4 regions of the Variovorax sp. efr-133-TYG-130 genome follow, and region 3 is predicted to be linked to each of the others. Evidence: predicted binding sites of a transcription regulator. Region 3 holds the regulator's gene; each other region holds the start of a gene.
What was found. The regulator LexA, encoded in region 3, represses DNA repair genes until DNA is damaged. The targets are predictions, from matches to a motif close to ACTGTATNNNNATACAGT.
Positions count from the first base shown of each region.

Region 1 (4,206 bases), on a different contig from region 3:
TCACCACGAGCCTGAAGCGCTCGAACTGGAACTCGCTGCCGAACAGCAGGCGGAAAGCCGGGTTGCGCGGGATCTTCGGCTCGTCGGGGTTTTCGCGCTCGTATTCTTCGAGCTTCGCGGGCAGGTCGCGCAAGCCCACATGCGCCCGCACGATGCCGGCCACCGAGCACTCGTCGGTGATCGCCAGCGCCGTGTAGCCGAGCTGATAGGCCCGCTCCACCATCTCCTCGGGCGTGGATGCGCCGCGCTGGAAGCTGAAGTTGGTCAGGCAGTGCAGCTCCGCGTAGTCGGGCAGCGTGAACGCGGGCGGCTTGCGCAGCGGCACTGGCAGCGCATGCACCTTGGCGGGCTGGCGCCTGCTTTCCTGCTTGTCGCTCAGCTCAGGCATAGAACCCCTGCAGGTACCAGCGCACCTCGCCCGAAGAAAAGCGCGCAGCGGGCCGCTCGCGAAAGATCCACACCAGCCCGGCTTCGGGGCTTTCCGCGACGTAGTAGTCGCGCATGGCGGGCTGGCCGCCCTCTTCCTTGTCACCCCACCAGCCTGCCTCTACGCGCTGCGGCCCGACCAGCCTGCTCAGCGTGCCGCGATAGCACGGGCGCTCGCCGTCCATCTCGAGCCGCAGCGGCTCGGGCAGCAGCCACGGCGGATAGATGGCATCGGGCTGCGAGGCGGCGGCCTGCGCCTGCCTGCGCGCCTTGTCGGGCGGGGTTTTGTCCTTGTGCAGCGCGGGCCGCCACGCCTGCTTGCGCTCCGGCCGGTGGTCGGCCTGTGCCGAGGGCACCAGCACCTGCGACGGGCCGAGCCGCACGCTGAGGCGCTCGACCATCTCGTGCAGCCTGTCGCCCTTGCGGTTGTCCTCGGGCAGGAAGCTGGTGCTGGCGCCGGCCCACGGATCGGTCTCCAGCGTGCGCAGCCGCAGCCAGCTCGCGGGCGCCGAGAGCGTGGTGAGCGCGAGTTTTTCGGACATCAGCCGGCGCAGGTGCGCCATGTCCTGCGTGGGCTCGGCCGTGCGCACGGTGACCTGCTGGTGCGGCGGCAGGTTCACGCCGTTGAAGCGCTTGAGGTCGAGCGTCCATTGCAGCTCGAGCGCGCGCGCGCCGCGCTGGCGGGCACGCAGCCACAGCTGCAGCGAGGCCAGCAGCCGGTTGGCCGACCACATGAGTTCGGGCGCGGTTTCGGCCAGCGCGGGCAGTTCGAGCTTCTGCTCGAACACGTCGGGCAGCGTGAGCCAGGCATGGCTTTCGGGGCTCAGGCCCCAGGCGGCATCGAGCGCATCGCGCAGCTCGGCACCGAAGCGCCGCGTGAGCCCGCCGCGCGGCAGCGCAGCCACGTCGCCCCAGGTGCGGCAACCGAGGCGCGCGAGCAGGTCGAGGTGCGCGCGCGCCGCGCTCAGGGTGTCGAGCGGCAGGCCGGCGGGCACGTCTTGCGGCCGCTTCTCTTCGCGCGCGAACAGCCGCAGCCGCGCCAGCGCGATGAGGCTGGTGGCGCCCTGCGTACCCAGCATGCGCGCGTCGGGCGCGGGGTTGTCGGCCAGCAGCAGGCGCATCAGCTGCAGCCGGCCGCCCCAGAGGCGTTCACAGGCCGAGACCTCGAGCATCAGCGCTTCGTCCTGCCAGGCGACGTGGGGCGTGTAGCGCAGCGCCCACCAGCCGAGAGCCTCGGGCGTGGGCAGGACCGGGCCCTCGGGCGTGCCGGCGTCGTCAAGTAGCCACCGCAAGGCGATCCAGTGCACCTGGGCCTCCTTTCCACGCGTCGATGCGCACCACCTTGGCGGAGGTTGACGTCTCGCCGGCTTCCACCACGGTGCCTTGCTGCTGCAGCCGCAGCTTGCGGCGCACCCGGGCGGCGGCCAGCAGCGCGGCCATGCGCTCGTTGCGCGCGGGCAGCATGACCGGCGAGGCCAGCGGCGGCCCGCGGCGCTTGAGGATGTGCAGCGCGATCTGCGAAGCATCGGCCTCGCAGCGGTCGGTGCGAAGGCGCAGCCGCGCGGGCGAAGCCGACAACGCGACCGAGTCGGGCCGGCACACGAACAGCAGCAGTTCATGCTGCGCCGCCGCCAGTTGCAGCCGCCGCAGTTCGGCCACCCGCGCCTGCGGCAGCCACGCCACCACGACCGCCACGTCGGCGCAGCGCAGCGCCTGCTCGCAGGCCCACAGCCGCGCGGCCGGTGCCTCGCTGCGCACCCACATCAGCGCTTCTACCGGCAGCCCCTGCGCCGCGAGCGACGGCCCGCAGGGCTCGAAGGGCGGACCGACCAGCACCACCGGCCCGCCGCGCGCCTGCACCGCCTGCGCCAGCGCCGGCAGCAGCAGCCGCCAGACATGGGCTTCGGGCGCGGCCTGCAGTAGTTCCGTCATCGCGCCGACCGGCCATCCGCCGCCCGGCAACTCCGCGTCGAGCGCGGCATGGCCGGTCGCGACGACCTGGGCGTCGGCCAGGCCGAGTTCGTCGGCATGCCAGACGCCGCGGCCCGCGGCAGCGGAAAAGGAATCGAGGAAAGGAAGGCCCATGGCGAAGACTGTTAACTGTATTTTTATACAGTATTCCATGGGCTGCGGGAAAAAAGCTGTTTTTCTTCGTCACGGGGATTTTCATATTCCCGCTGCTCATGCGAAGACGCCCAGAAGTCGTTTGAGCCGGGGCTGCCGCTTCGCTCCAATGGAGCCGTCCAACAGGAGCACCGCATGACCACCCCCAGCACAGCCGTCACAGCCGTCACCGCAGGCCTGAACTACCTCCAGCCGTCCGCCCTGCGCCCCGTCAGCTACACCTTCCAGCCGCCGCCCGACACGCCCTGGGAAAGCGGCAGCTACGAACTGCGCCCCATGCCCATCGCGGATGCACGCGCAGCCGCAGCGCCACCCGACATCGAGCGCGAAGGCTTCGTGCTGCGCGACGCGCCCACGGCCGTGCGCGACTTCCTCGACGACGCGGAGGTCACGGCCATCTACCACCGCGAGGTGGCCGAACTGGCACTGGCCGTCACGGGCGGCACGCGTGCCCATGTCTTCGACCACCTGGTGCGCAGGCGCGAAGCCGACCGCGCCGCCCTGAGCTTCGGCCGCCGCGCGACCGACGGCCTGGCCGCCGCCAACGGCCGCATCCACAACGACTACACCGAGGAATCTGGCCGTCGCCGGCTGTCCCTGGTGCTGCCCGACCCCGAGGAAGCCGCGGCCGTGCGGCGCTATTGCATCGTCAATGTCTGGCGTTCGATAAGAGGGCCGGTGCTCGACACGCCGCTCGCCGTGTGCGATGCCCGCTCGGTGATGGCCCGGGACCTGGTCGACGCCGAGGTGCGCTATCCGCGCCGCACCGGCGAGATCTACCTCGCGACGCATTCGCCCTCGCACCGCTGGTCTTACTTTTCCGCGATGGACCGGCACGAGGCGCTGGTGTTCAAGCAGTACGACTCGCAGCTCAGCGGCGTCTCTCGCTACACGCCGCATGCCGCCTTCGACCACCCCGAGGCGCCCGCCGACGCGCCGCTGCGCGAGAGCATCGAGGCCCGCTGCCTGGTGGTGTTCGAATGAACACGCTCGACTTCTGGTTCGACTTCGGCAGCAACTACAGCTACCTCAGCGTGATGCGCTTGGAGCAGGAGGCGGCCGCGCACGGCATCGGCATCCGCTGGCAGCCCTTCCTGCTGGGGCCGATCTTCCGCTCCTTCGGCTGGGAGACGTCACCCTTCGTTTTGCAGAAGGAGAAAGGCGACTACACGTGGAAGGACATGGCCCGCCAGTGCCGCAAGCATGGCCTGCCGTGGCGGCAGCCAACGCGCTTTCCGCGCCCGGCCGTGCTGCCGCTGCGCATTGCGCTGGTGGGTGCCGCGCAGCCGTGGATGGGCGAGTTCTGCCGCCGCACGATGACGATGAACTTCGCCGAAGACCGCGACATCGATTCGCCGCAGGCCATGCGCGACCTGCTCGCCGGACTGGGTCTGCCGGCGCACCGCATCCTCGAAGAAGCGCTTTCCGACGCCAACAAGCTGCGGCTGCGGCGCCAGACCGAGACGGCCGCGGAGAAAGGCATCTTCGGCGCGCCGACCTTCTTTGCCGGCAGCGAGATGTTCTGGGGCAACGACCGCCTCGACGAGGCGATCGCGTATTGCAAGGCGATGCCCTCAGTGCCCTGACGACTGCCGGGCCTCGTCCATCAGCCATTCGGCCACGTGGCGCACGTCTTCGCGCGGTGCCTCGTCGGCG
Region 1 covers NZ_JARVTD010000024.1:43,481-47,686, forward strand. Annotated here, with positions in the region: gene QRN67_RS20630 (error-prone DNA polymerase) at 1-388, opposite strand, end outside; gene QRN67_RS20635 (Y-family DNA polymerase) at 381-1,733, opposite strand; gene imuA (translesion DNA synthesis-associated protein ImuA) at 1,702-2,511, opposite strand; gene QRN67_RS20645 (CmcJ/NvfI family oxidoreductase) at 2,686-3,534, shown strand; gene QRN67_RS20650 (2-hydroxychromene-2-carboxylate isomerase) at 3,531-4,136, shown strand; gene QRN67_RS20655 (LysR substrate-binding domain-containing protein) at 4,125-4,206, opposite strand, start outside.
Region 1: imuA (translesion DNA synthesis-associated protein ImuA) is a predicted target of LexA. The motif match lies at 2,526-2,543, and genes of this name have one in related genera.

Region 2 (4,206 bases), on a different contig from region 3:
ACGCGCTGCGTGATGACGCGGGACTGGACGGCAGCACTGCCTTCATTCGTCGTCGATTTCATCGAAGTCGCTCCTGAGTACCTTGGACACGACGGCGCCCGAGAAACCGCGCGCCATCAGGAATCGCATCTGCTTGGCCCGTTCCTTCGCGTCGGCGGGCGCGGCGTCGAAGCGGCGGCGCCAGAGGGCGGTGGCGCGCTCCACCTCGGTTTCCTGCAGGCCGGCCACCGCTTCGGCGATGGCCTCGGGCGCGATGCCCTTGGCCTGCAGTTCCTGCTTCACCCGCAGCGCGCCGGAGCGGGCCGCCCGCTGGTTGAGCACCGAGGCCACCACGCGCGGCTCGCTGATGAAGTCCTTGGCGGCCAGTTCGTCGAGCGCCTTGGCCAGCGTGCCGGGCTCTTCTTCATGCTTGGCGAGCTTGCGCTCCAGCTCCAGGCGCGAATGCTCGCGCTGGCTCAGCAGGCGCAGTGCGCGGCCTTTGAGGGACGGGGCGTCGAATGCCATGCGGGAACCGCTCGCGCGGCCCGGCAGGGGACCGCGCTCGGGGGCTTGTTACTCGCCCTTGTCCGCCTTCTCGGCCTTGGCGGCCTTCTGCGGCTTCTCGGGCGTGGAGCCGGCATCGGCTGCCAGCAGCGGAATGCCCAGCGACTCGCGCACCTTGTTCTCGATCTCGCGCGACAGCTCGGGGTTCTCGCGCAGGAACTCGCGGGCGTTGTCGCGGCCCTGGCCGATCTTCTCGCCGTTGTAGGCGTACCAGGCGCCCGACTTGTCGACGATCTTGGCGGTCACGCCCATGTCGATGATCTCGCCTTCGCGGCTGATGCCTTCGCCGAACAGGATGTCGAACTCCGCCGTCTTGAACGGGGGCGAGACCTTGTTCTTCACCACCTTCACCTTGGTTTCGTTGCCGATGGCCTCGTCGCCCTTCTTGATGGTGCCGATGCGGCGGATGTCCAGGCGCACCGAGGCGTAGAACTTCAGCGCGTTGCCGCCGGTGGTGGTTTCGGGCGAACCGAACATCACGCCGATCTTCATGCGGATCTGGTTGATGAAGATGACCATGCAGTTGGTCTTCTTGATGGTGGCGGTGAGCTTGCGCAGCGCCTGGCTCATCAGGCGGGCCTGCAGGCCGGGCAGCGAGTCGCCCATCTCGCCTTCGATTTCGGCCTTGGGCGTGAGCGCGGCGACCGAGTCGACCACGATCAGGTCGACGGCGCCCGAGCGCACCAGCGAATCGACGATTTCGAGGGCCTGTTCGCCGGTGTCGGGCTGGCTGATCAGCAGGTCGGACAGGTTGACGCCGAGCTTCTGGGCGTATTGCACGTCGAGGGCGTGTTCTGCGTCGACGAAGGCGCAGGTGCCGGCCTGCTTCTGCATGGCGGCGATGACCTGCAGCGTGAGCGTGGTCTTGCCCGAGGATTCAGGGCCGTAGATTTCGATGACGCGGCCGCGCGGCAGGCCGCCGACGCCCAGCGCGATGTCCAGGCCCAGCGAGCCGGTGGAGACCACCTGGATGTCTTCCAGCGCCTCGCCTTCGCCGAGCCGCATGATCGTGCCCTTGCCGAACTGCTTTTCGATCTGGGCCAGCGCGGCTTGCAGCGCCTTGGCTTTTTCACTGTTGGCGACCGAGATGCTTGCGCCCTTGACGACTGCGTCCATGTGGAAACTCCTTGAATATCAACGGTTTGTGTCTGGTTTCACCCATCTGCTTTTAACCACAGGCTGGATGCTTGAACAGTAGTGTAGGGGCTGATGCCGCTGCGTAAACCTGTTTTTTGGTCAGTTTGCTTTACCATTTGGCACATGAGCGAAACCGCCTTTCCGACCGATCCCGACGCCTGGCGGCAGACCCACCTGGGCCGCCTGCTGGGCCACGCCATGCGCCGTTTCGACGAGCGCGTGCTGGAGCTGATGGCGCACGACGTCGACGTGCCGCTGGCGTTGTCGAACCTCGCGGCGCGCGCGCAGGTGAGCGCGGCGCACATCCACATCACCCGGCACCTGGCGCGCGAGGGCTCGCGCCTCACCGAGCTGGCCGAGCGCGCCGGCATGACCAAGCAGGCGATGGGCGCCCTGGTGGACCAGTGCGAGGCCTGGGGCCTGGTCACGCGCGGCCCCGATCCGCTCGACGCGCGGGCCCGGCGCGTGCTGTTCACGGCCGACGGGCTGGCCTGGCTCGACGCCTTCCACGGCGCGGTGACGCAGGCCGAGCGCGAGTTCCGCAGCAGCGTGGGCGACGACATCGCCACCGTGGTAACCATCGGACTGGAAGCCTATACAGCGGGCTAGACTTCGAGGCAGAGACAAACGTCGACGGCGCCGCCGGGCGCCCGACACCCAAACAGGCCGGAGGTGGCGCATATGCGGATTCTGATTGCCGAAGACGACCAGGTGCTGGCCGATGCCCTGCTGCGCAGCCTGCGCACCTCGGGCGCGGCGGTCGACCACGTGGCCAACGGCTCGCAGGCCGACACCGCGCTCATGACCCATGACGAGTTCGACCTGCTGATCCTCGACCTCGGGCTGCCCAGCCTGCACGGCATCGAGATCCTCAAGCGCCTGCGCGCGCGCGGCTCGCAGCTGCCGGTGCTGGTGCTCACGGCGGCCGACAGCGTGGAAGAGCGCGTCAAGGGCCTGGACAACGGCGCCGACGACTACATGGCCAAGCCCTTCAGCCTGCAGGAACTCGAGGCCCGCGTGCGCGCCCTCACGCGCCGCGGCATGGGCACCACCAGCAACGCGATCCGCCACGGCCCGCTGGTGTACGACCAGGCCGGCCGCGTGGCCACCATCGACGGCAAGATGATCGAGCTGTCGGCGCGCGAACTCGGCCTGCTCGAAGTGCTGCTGCAGCGCGCCGGCCGGCTGGTGAGCAAGGACCAGCTGGTCGACCGCCTCTGCGAATGGGGCGAGGAGGTGAGCCTCAACGCGATCGAGGTGTACATCCACCGGCTGCGCAAAAAGATCGAGAAGGGCCCGGTGCGCATCGCCACGGTACGCGGGCTGGGCTACTGCCTCGAGAAGATCCAGAACTGACAGAGGCCTCAGTCCACGCACCGGCCCGCTACGGCTGCTTGCGCAGGCCAGCCGACAGCGTGGCGCCATCGCTGGTACGGATCAGGAACATGATGTTGCGGAAGAAGCCGTTGCTGTCGAAGTTGCCGGCGGGCACAAGGCCGATGGCGGCCGGGCCCTTGTAGGGAAGATCGGTCCTGAGCTTGCAGGCGTCCTTGGCATCGGTGGCGGCGTTGACCGCACTCATGGCGAGACCGTACATGTTCTTGCTCGTGCCGGGCTGCGCCTGCGCGATCGTGCCCGAAATGCTGCAGGTGCCGATCTGCAAGCCGACCGTCTTGCCGGTGAATGCCCCCTTGTCGTCGACCTCGATCGTGACGCTGATGCCGAAGGTCGTATCCGTGTTGGCCCACTTGCCGACCACGCTGTCCTGCGACACCGCGAGCGCGTTCTCCGCGGCATAGCCCAGCGGCCCGAATTTCGACGGTTCACGCGAGCCGTGGGCATAGGTTCCGCTTATCGACTTCTTCGACACGAAAGTGCCGGAGCCCGTCACGGGCGAGGCGTCGATGAAGTAGTACAGCGTGTCGGGGTTGAAGGACCAGTCGAGTCCCGAAACCTTGATCGATCCCCACAGCGTGCCGACGACGAACTTGGCGGCCACGGAGCCGTCGGCACCGACAAAGCCGAGGTCGAGCAGCGAGCCGTATATGCCTTCGCTGTCGTTGCCCACTGCGGCGGTCGAGCCGGGTTGAGGCGCGCTCAGCGACGGCAGCGGTTCGCTGCCCTGCACGGGATCACGGTTCGCTGCAGGTGCGGGCGCAGGCGCGGGTGCCGGCGACGGTGCGGGTGCGGGTGCAGGCGAGCTCGATGGCAGTGGCAGCAACGGCATCCCCCCGCCGCCCCCGCTGCCGCCTCCTCCACATGCCGTGATCCCCACTCCCGTGGCAAGCACGGTCGCAGCAACCCAGAACGGCCTTGGGCAGCCGCCCGGTGACTTGGTCTTCATGATTCACTCCCTGAGATTTTTTCGAATTGCAGAAACTGCGTGCAGAGACTACAACCGAGCACCGCGCAAACTTCAGCATCCCGTTTTGTTGCAATGGCACTAAATCACGCTCGTCGTGGATTTCTTGAGCCTCATCAGGAACTTCACACTTGAAATTATTTCAGCGCGCGCAGCGCTCGCTG
Region 2 covers NZ_JARVTD010000029.1:265,150-269,355, reverse strand. Annotated here, with positions in the region: gene QRN67_RS24125 (SRPBCC family protein) at 1-62, opposite strand, end outside; gene recX (recombination regulator RecX) at 43-504, opposite strand; gene recA (recombinase RecA) at 553-1,659, opposite strand; gene QRN67_RS24110 (MarR family winged helix-turn-helix transcriptional regulator) at 1,804-2,289, shown strand; gene QRN67_RS24105 (response regulator transcription factor) at 2,362-3,036, shown strand; gene QRN67_RS24100 (hypothetical protein) at 3,065-3,808, opposite strand; gene QRN67_RS24095 (sensor histidine kinase) at 4,174-4,206, shown strand, end outside.
Region 2: recA (recombinase RecA) is a predicted target of LexA. The motif match lies at 1,722-1,739, and genes of this name have one in related genera.

Region 3 (4,206 bases):
AGCAGACGCGTCCGCTGGTCGACTACTACTCGGCCTGGGCCAAGACCGACCCGGCCGCCGCGCCGAAGTACCGCGCCATCAAGGGCGTGGGCACGGTCGATGAAATCACCCAGCGCGCACTCGCAGCGCTGAGCAGCTGATTGCCGGCCGCCCTCCGTCAGGGCGGCCACCACCTCACCCGAGCAACTCGAGCATCAGCGCGATGCGCGCCTTCACCGGCGTGAGCGTGCCCGCTTCCCGCAGGCGGTCATCGGCTTTCGGCAGGATGCGGCCGTTCATGCAGCGCGTCGCGCGAACCACCGCCACGCCCGCCTCCTGCGCCTTCAGCGCAGCCGCTTCGAGCGCTTGATGCAGCGTGCCGTTGCCGGTGGCGGCCAGCACCAGTCCACGGACCGGTTCGGCGTTGCCGGGCTGCAGCAGCGCCTCGACGACCGCACCGCTCGCGCCGGCATGGCTCATGACGATCTCCACGCGAGGCCAATGGACCGCGGCCGCCTCGAAGATCTTCGAAGCCGGCAGCGCCCCGCCCTCGGGCCACGCCCTCACGCGGCGCACTTCACCTTCTTCAACATAGCCAACCACGCCTGCATCGCCTGATGCGAAGGCATCGAGCCTGTAGGTGTGCACTTTCTGGACGTCGGCGCCACTGTGCATCGCGCCGGCGCACACCACGGTCACCCCCTTCGCACCCGCTGCCAGAACCACGCCGATGGCATCGCGCACGTTCTGCGGACCATCGGGCGACAGTGCGCTCGCCGGGCGCATGGCACAGGTCAGCACCACAGGCTTCACGCACGCCAGTACCGAATGCAGGAAGAAGGCCGTCTCCTCCAGCGTGTCGGTGCCGTGCGTGATCACCACGCCCGCCACGTCGGGCTCGGCCAGCCAGTGCGCGCAGCGCTGCGCGAGCTTTTGCCAGGTCTCGAGGGACATGTCCTTGCTGTCCAGTTGCGCGACCTGCTCCGCCACCAGCGTCACGCCCCGGGGCGCCTCGATCCCGCCCAGAAGGTCCGCTACGCCTACCTGCCCGGCCGTGTAGCCGATGTTGTCGCCGCTGCTGGCGGCCTTGCCGGCAATGGTGCCGCCGGTGCCCAGCACGACCACGCGGCGCAGTTCAGGCGAGGGGAAATCAGGCATGTCTTGTCAACTTTTTAAAACTGGTTAAAAATACAGGTACTGGATATCTAGCCAGTGCCGCAAGGAACCACATATGCAGTTCGCCGTGAAGCTTACAGCCCGCCAGCAGCAGATCCTGGACTTGATCCAGAGCGCCATCGCCCGAACCGGCGCGCCACCCACGCGCGCCGAAATCGCCAATGAACTCGGGTTCAAGTCGGCCAACGCGGCCGAAGAGCACCTGCAGGCATTGGCCCGCAAGGGTGTCATCGAACTCGTCAGCGGCACCTCGCGAGGCATCCGCCTCAAGGGCGACGCCCTGCGCTCGCTGAACGAAACGCGTCACCGCGAGGGCGGCCAGTTCTCGCTCACGCTGCCCGGCATGGCGCAACTGGCGCTGCCGCTCATCGGCCGCGTCGCCGCGGGCTCGCCCATCCTGGCGCAAGAGCACGTCGACCAGACCTACTACGTCGAGAACACACTGTTCCAGCGCCAGCCCGACTACCTGCTCAAGGTACGCGGCATGTCCATGCGCGACGCCGGCATCATGGACGGCGACCTGCTCGCCGTGCAGGCCACCAAGGAAGCGCGCAACGGCCAGATCGTGGTGGCGCGCCTGGGCGACGAGGTCACCGTCAAGCGCCTGAAGCGCAACAAGCAGGTCATCGAGCTGCACGCCGAGAACCCCGACTACCCGACCATCATCGTCCAGCCCGGCGAGCCCTTCGAGATCGAAGGCCTCGCCGTGGGCCTCATCCGCAACACCATGCTGATGTAGGCCTGCTGGCAGCAGCACTCACCCGGCCGCGACAGGTGGCGGGCGTATGGCGCGAAGTCGCCATCACCCTGTCGCGGCCGATTCAAGAAATCCTGCCTGTGTTCAACCTCATACTTTTTTGGAGTTCACATGGGAATCGCCCTCCTCGCCATCGCTGATTTCTGGATGCCGCTGCAATCGCTCGCCAACCGTTTGATTCCGGCACGCCGCCCCCATCCCCACACCCCGCTCGACCACAGCGAGAGTTCCGCCGGCCTGCGCTATGTCGCGGTGCGTCCGTCTTGCGGCGCGACGCCACCGGCGGCCGCAGCCACCGCGCCGGCGCGCCCGTTGCGCGTGGTGCGTGTGGTCGACGGAAAGGGCCAGCAGCGCAGCAACCGTGTCGTGATCTCCGGCCGCATGGACGACGTGTGCGCGGAGCTCGACCGTCTGGCGGCCCTCGAAGCGGCCGAAGCCATGGTCACCGCGCCCCGCTCCACACGCCTGCACTGAGGCGCGGCCCCCCTGGGAGAGCCCGTCGGCAGTGGGTATCCAAACGTTCGGGGGTGCGACATCCCAATGCTGCGAGGCACAATGGCACGCCATGAATATTGTGATCCTCGACGACTATCAGGACGCCGTGCGCAAATTGCGCTGCGCCGCCAAGCTGGACGCGTACGCAGCCAAGGTCTACACCAACACGGTCAAGGGCATCGGGCAACTCTCGGTTCGCCTCAAGGACGCCGACGTGATCGTGCTGATTCGCGAGCGCACACAGATCTCCCGGCAGCTCATCGAGAAGCTGCCCAAGCTCAAGCTCATTTCGCAAACGGGTCGCGTCGCGGGCCACATCGACGTGGCGGCCTGCACCGAGCGCGGTATCGCCGTGGCGGAAGGCTCCGGCTCCCCCCAGGCACCTGCCGAGCTCACCTGGGCGCTCATCATGGCCGCCATGCGCCGGCTGCCGCAATACATCAGCAACCTCAAGCACGGGGCGTGGCAGCAATCGGGCCTCAAGTCGGCCTCGATGCCGCCCAACTTCGGGCTGGGCTCGGTGCTCAAGGGCAAGACGCTCTGCATCTGGGGCTACGGCCGCATCGGCCAGCTGGTCGCGCGCTACGGGCAGGCCTTCGGCATGCAGGTCGTGATCTGGGGGCGTGAAGCCAGCTGCGCCAAGGCCCGCTCCGACGGCTTCCAGGTGGCGCAGAACCGCCAGGAGTTCTTCGCAGCCGCCGACGTGCTGTCGGTCCACCTGCGGCTCAATGACGAAACCAACGGTCTCATCACGCTCGAGGATCTCTCGCGCATGAAGCCGACGGCGCTGTTCGTCAACACCTCGCGTGCCGAGCTGGTCGAGGCCGACGCGCTGCTCGCGGCGCTCAACCGTGGCCGCCCCGGGCTGGCCGCCATCGACGTGTTCGAGAGCGAGCCGCCGCTGCAGGGCCACGCACTGCTGCGGCTGGAGAACTGCATCTGCACACCGCACATCGGCTATGTCGAGCAGGAGAGCTACGAGAGCTACTTCGGCCAGGCCTTCGACAACGTCGTGAGCTACATCAACGGCAATCCCACGAACATCGTGAATCCGGGCGCGCTGCAGGTTCGCCGGTGAGCCGGCCCGCGCCCAAGGGTGCGCTCTGGGCGCTGCTGGTCGGCAACTTCGTGATCGGCACGGGCGTGATGGTCGTGCCCGGCACGCTCAATGAAATCAGCGCTTCGCTGGCCATTTCGGTCGCCACCGCGGGCCAGTTGATCACCGCCGCGGCGGCGGTGATGTGCATCGGCGCGCCGCTGCTGGCCGCCGCCGTCGCGGGGTGGGACCGCCGCCAGCTGCTCGCGCTCACCCTGCTCTGGTATGCGGCGGGCCACGCTCTCGCGGCGCTCATGCCGAGCTTCGGCGCGCTGCTGCCGGTACGCATGCTCACGGTGATCGCGCCGGCCATCTTCACGCCCCAGGCCGCAGCCTGCGCCGGCCTGCTGGTACCGCCCGAGCAGCGCGGGCGCGCCGTCACCTTCGTGTTCCTGGGCTGGTCGATGGCCTCGGTGATGGGCCTGCCCATCGGCGCGCTGATCGGCGGGCACCTGGGCTGGCGCATGGCCTTCGTGGCGGTTGCGCTGCTCAGCGTCGTGAGCGCGGCATCGATCTGGCTCACGCTGCCCGCCGGCATTCGCCCGGCGGCACTCACCGCCGCCGCCTGGTCGCGCGTGCTGCGCAGTCCGGTGCTGATGGGCATCGTGGCGGTGACGGCGCTGCAGGGTGCCGGGCAGTTCGTGCTGTTCAGCTATTTCGGCCCCATCCTCAAGCAGAGCTTCGGCGCGGACGCCACCACGCT
Region 3 covers NZ_JARVTD010000030.1:5,460-9,665, forward strand. Annotated here, with positions in the region: gene adk (adenylate kinase) at 1-140, shown strand, start outside; gene QRN67_RS25275 (asparaginase) at 175-1,137, opposite strand; gene lexA (transcriptional repressor LexA) at 1,211-1,894, shown strand; gene QRN67_RS25285 (hypothetical protein) at 2,024-2,386, shown strand; gene QRN67_RS25290 (D-2-hydroxyacid dehydrogenase family protein) at 2,478-3,485, shown strand; gene QRN67_RS25295 (MFS transporter) at 3,482-4,206, shown strand, end outside.

Region 4 (4,206 bases), on a different contig from region 3:
GGCGGATCGAGCGTCAGTTCGGTCAGGAAGCGTTCGCGCGACGCGTAGCCGGCGGCCAGCCGCGCGAGCTGCTCGACGTCGGCGCGCCGCACGCCCGAGGTGTCCTCGTACAGCCGCTCCAGGTGCGGCTGGTACCAGGCCATCGCCACCTCCACGTCGGCCGGCCATGCGAGCGCAGGAGAGCGCAGCGCCTCGTAGGCCTTGGCGAAATCGGCCCATTGCTCGCGCGCCGCGGAAGGCGGCACGAAGTCGCGCACTGCGGCCACCGGATCGGCGGCCTGGTCCATCGCGTCGAGCAGCCGCGTGCCGGTGACGGGCCCGATGCCCGGGATCAGCTGCGTCACGCGAAAGCCCGCCATGCGGCCGCGCGGGTTCTGCGCGAAACGCAGCACCGCGAGCAGGTCCTTCACATGCGAGGCCTCGAGAAACTTGAGCCCGCCGAACTTCACGAACGGAATGTTGCGCCGCGCCAGCTCGAGCTCGAGCGCCGCGCTGTGCGACGAGGTGCGAAACAGCACCGCCTGCGACTTCAGCGCCAGCCCGCCCTCGCGGTGCGCCAGCACCTTGTCGGCCACCCAGCGCGCCTGCTCCGCCTCGTCGGGCACGAGCACCAGCAGCGGCTTGCCGGCCGATGGCTTGTCGGTCCACAGCGTCTTGGCGTGCCGCTCGGCTGCTTGCGCGATGACGCGGTTCGAGGCGTCGAGGATCGGCTGCGTCGAGCGGTAGTTGCGCTCCAGCGTGACCACGCGTGCGTCCTGCGTGAACTGCGACGGGAAGTCGAGGATGTTGCGCACCGTGGCGCCCCTGAACGAATAGATCGACTGCGCGTCGTCCCCCACCACCGTCACGCCGCGCCCGTCGGGTTTGAGCGCCAGCAGGATCGAGGCCTGCAGCAAGTTGGTGTCCTGGTACTCGTCGACCAGCACATGGTCGAAGCGCGCGCCGACGTGCGCGGCCAGCGCGGGCTCGGCGACCATGCCGGCCCAGTAGAGCAGCAGGTCGTCGTAGTCGAGCACGTTCTGCTGCTGCTTGGCCTCGACGTAGGCGCCGAACAGCTTCTTCAGCTCGGCCTCCCATTCGCCGCACCACGGGAACGACTCCCGCAGCACCTCGGCCAGCGGCGCGCGCGTGTTCACGCAGCGCGAGTAGATCGACAGGCAGGTGCCCTTGCGCGGAAAGCGGTTGACGGTGGAAGACAGGCCCAGCTCGTGGCGCGCCAGCCCCATCAGGTCTTCGGCGTCGCCGCGGTCGTGGATGGTGAAGTTCTCGTCCAGCCCGATCTGCGCGGCGTACTCGCGCAGCAGCCGCGCGCCGATGCCGTGGAAGGTGCCTGCCCACGGCAGCGAAGGCGGCGCCTCCGACTTCAGGCCCAGCACCTTCGCCAGCACCTGGCCGGCGCGCCGCCCCATTTCCTGCGCGGCGCGGCGCGAGAAGGTCAGCAGCAGCAGGCGCTGCGGATCCACCCCGCCGGCAATGAGGTGTGCCACGCGGTGCGCCAGCGTGCTGGTCTTGCCCGACCCTGCGCCGGCGATGACGAGCAGCGGCCGCTCGTCGCGCTCGGCAATCGCCGCTCCCACCCCGTGCTCGACCGCCGCGCGCTGCGCGTCGTTGAGCGTGGCCAGCGCGGCGGCCAGGCGCTCGGCCTGGGTCTTCGGGGCGGTGGAAAGAACGGGGAGCGCAGCGGTCTGCATGGGCACGACTTTACTGTATGCCCGTCCAGTCCAGCCACCTTGCTGCCATGTGGCCGGTGACATAATCGCGCCTCGCTGCAACCGGAGACTCTTCCCATGGAAACCGCCCCGTCTCGGCAGCTTTCAACTCCCTTTCACTGACGCGTTTTCCTCACGCACGTCGGGCCCGGGAATTGAAAGCGCCCCTCCCTCGCCCATCGTCCAGTCACCCCCGGGAGTGAGCCAATGCTCAACATCTTTACGCTCGCCAACGGCCGCCTCGTCCAGGAAGAGATCGAGGCGCTCGAAGAGCTTTCCAAGTTCCAGCCGATCTGGGTCGACCTCGAATCGCCCACGCTCGAAGAGAAGCGCTGGATCAAGCAGTACTACGGCCTGTCCATCCCCGAAGACGCGATGGACGAGGACATCGAGGAATCCGCCCGCTTCTACGAGGAAGACAACGGCGAGCTGCACATCCGCTCCGACTTCCTGATCGACGACGACGAGAACCCGCGCACCGTGCGCGTCGCTTTCATCCTGAACCAGCACAACACCGACCTGCGCAGCCGCGGCGTGCTGTTCTCGATCCACGACGAGGACGTGCCCGTGTTCCGCCTGCTGCGCATGCGCGCGCGCCGCGCACCGGGGCTGATCGAGGACGCCAAGGAAGTGATGCTCAAGCTGTTCGACGCCGACGCCGAGTATTCGGCCGACACGCTGGAGAACATCTACGACGAGCTCGAAGTGGCCGGCAAGAAAGTGCTCTCGGGCAACGTGAGCGACGAGCTGGCCGGCGAGGTGCTCGGCGCCATCGCGCGGCAGGAAGACTTGAACGGCCGCATCCGCCGCAACGTGATGGACACGCGCCGCGCGGTCAGCTTCATGATGCGCAGCAAGATGCTCAACGCCGAGCAGTTCGAAGAGGCGCGCCAGATCCTGCGCGACATCGAGTCGCTGGACAACCACACGGCCTTCCTGTTCGACAAGATCAACTTCCTGATGGATGCGACCGTCGGTTTCATCAACATCAACCAGAACAAGACCATCAAGATCTTCTCGGTGGCCAGCGTGGCGCTGCTGCCGCCCACGCTGATCGCCAGCATCTACGGCATGAACTTCAAGTTCATGCCGGAGCTCGACTGGGCCATGGGCTATCCGTATGCCATCGTGCTGATGGCGGCCAGCGCGCTGGTGCCGATGTGGTACTTCCGCCGGCGCGGCTGGCTCAAGTAGCCGCGCCACTACCCGCGTCTTGCGCGGGCAGCGTGGCCAGCCACGCGCCCACCAGCGCGAGGCTGTAGCGGCTCGCCACCTCCACCACGAAGCGCGCGAAGTCGCCATGCGCGGCATCGTCGGCGCGGTCCGAAATCGTGCGCATCGCGGCAAACGGCACGCCGTAGTCTTGACACACCTGCGCCATCGCAGCGCCTTCCATCTCGACCGCGAGCGCATCGGGCAGCTCGCGCTGCAAGGCCTCGCTCTCCGCGGTGGTGGAGACGAAGCGGTCGCCGCTCACCAGCAGGCCGCGATGCACCCCGGGCTGCCGGAGGCTGAATTCATCCACGGCCTGCTGGCCGACCAAGGCCACGGGGTCGCGCAGCACGTCGGCCGCCACGGCCGCCAGAGCGTTGCCGATGGCAGCATCGGCCGCGAAGCGCGCCATGCCCATCAGCGGCACCTCGTGCTTCGGGAAAAGCGGCGAGGCGTCCATGTCGTGCTGCAGCAGTTCGGTGGCCACGACCACGTCGCCCACCTTCACGCCCGGCGCCAATCCACCCGCCACGCCGGTGAACACGATGGCCCGCACGCCGAAGCGCTCGATCAGCACCGTGGCCGTCACCGCCGCCGCGACCTTGCCGATGCGCGACAGCACCGCCACCACCGGCTGGCCCTGCAGATGGCCCACCCAGAAGTCGCGGCCGGCCACGCGCACACGCTGCTCGTCGGGCATCTGCGCAAGCAGGGCACTCAGTTCCTCGTGCATGGCAGCGACGATGGCGACAGGCGCGCGCGGCAAAGAACTCAAGACATTTCTCTTTCCAGGAACACCGCGGAACCGGCTCTGCCGGGCCGCAGGTGTTGCCCCCAGCAGCGTGGGGGGTTACTTGATATCCACACCATAGAAAGTGTGGCGCCCGAATGGGCTCAGCTTGAAGTCGACCACTTCCTTGCGCACCGGCTTCAACTGCACCGCATGGGCGATGGTGAACCACGGCGCCTGCTCCTTGAAGATGACCTGGGCCTTCTTGTAGAGCGCATCGCGGTCGGCCTGCTTGGTCGCGCTCTTGGCCTTCACCACGAGGTCTTCGTAAGGCTGGTAGCAGAACTTCGAGATGTTGCTGCCGCTGGCCGACTTGGCCGATGCGCAGCCCAGCAGCGTGTAGAGGAAGTTGTCCGGATCGCCGTTGTCGCCGGTCCAGCCCAGCATGCCCATCTGGTGCTCGCCGGCCTGCAGGCGCTTGCGGTACTCGCCCCACTCGAAGCTCTTGATCTCTGCCTTGACGTTGATCTTGGCCAGGTCGGCCTGCATCAGTTC
Region 4 covers NZ_JARVTD010000007.1:100,281-104,486, forward strand. Annotated here, with positions in the region: gene QRN67_RS08985 (ATP-dependent helicase) at 1-1,691, opposite strand, end outside; gene corA (magnesium/cobalt transporter CorA) at 1,917-2,903, shown strand; gene QRN67_RS08995 (5'-methylthioadenosine/adenosylhomocysteine nucleosidase) at 2,896-3,654, opposite strand; gene QRN67_RS09000 (ABC transporter substrate-binding protein) at 3,772-4,206, opposite strand, start outside.
Region 4: QRN67_RS08985 (ATP-dependent helicase) is a predicted target of LexA. The motif match lies at 1,704-1,721, and genes of this name have one in related genera.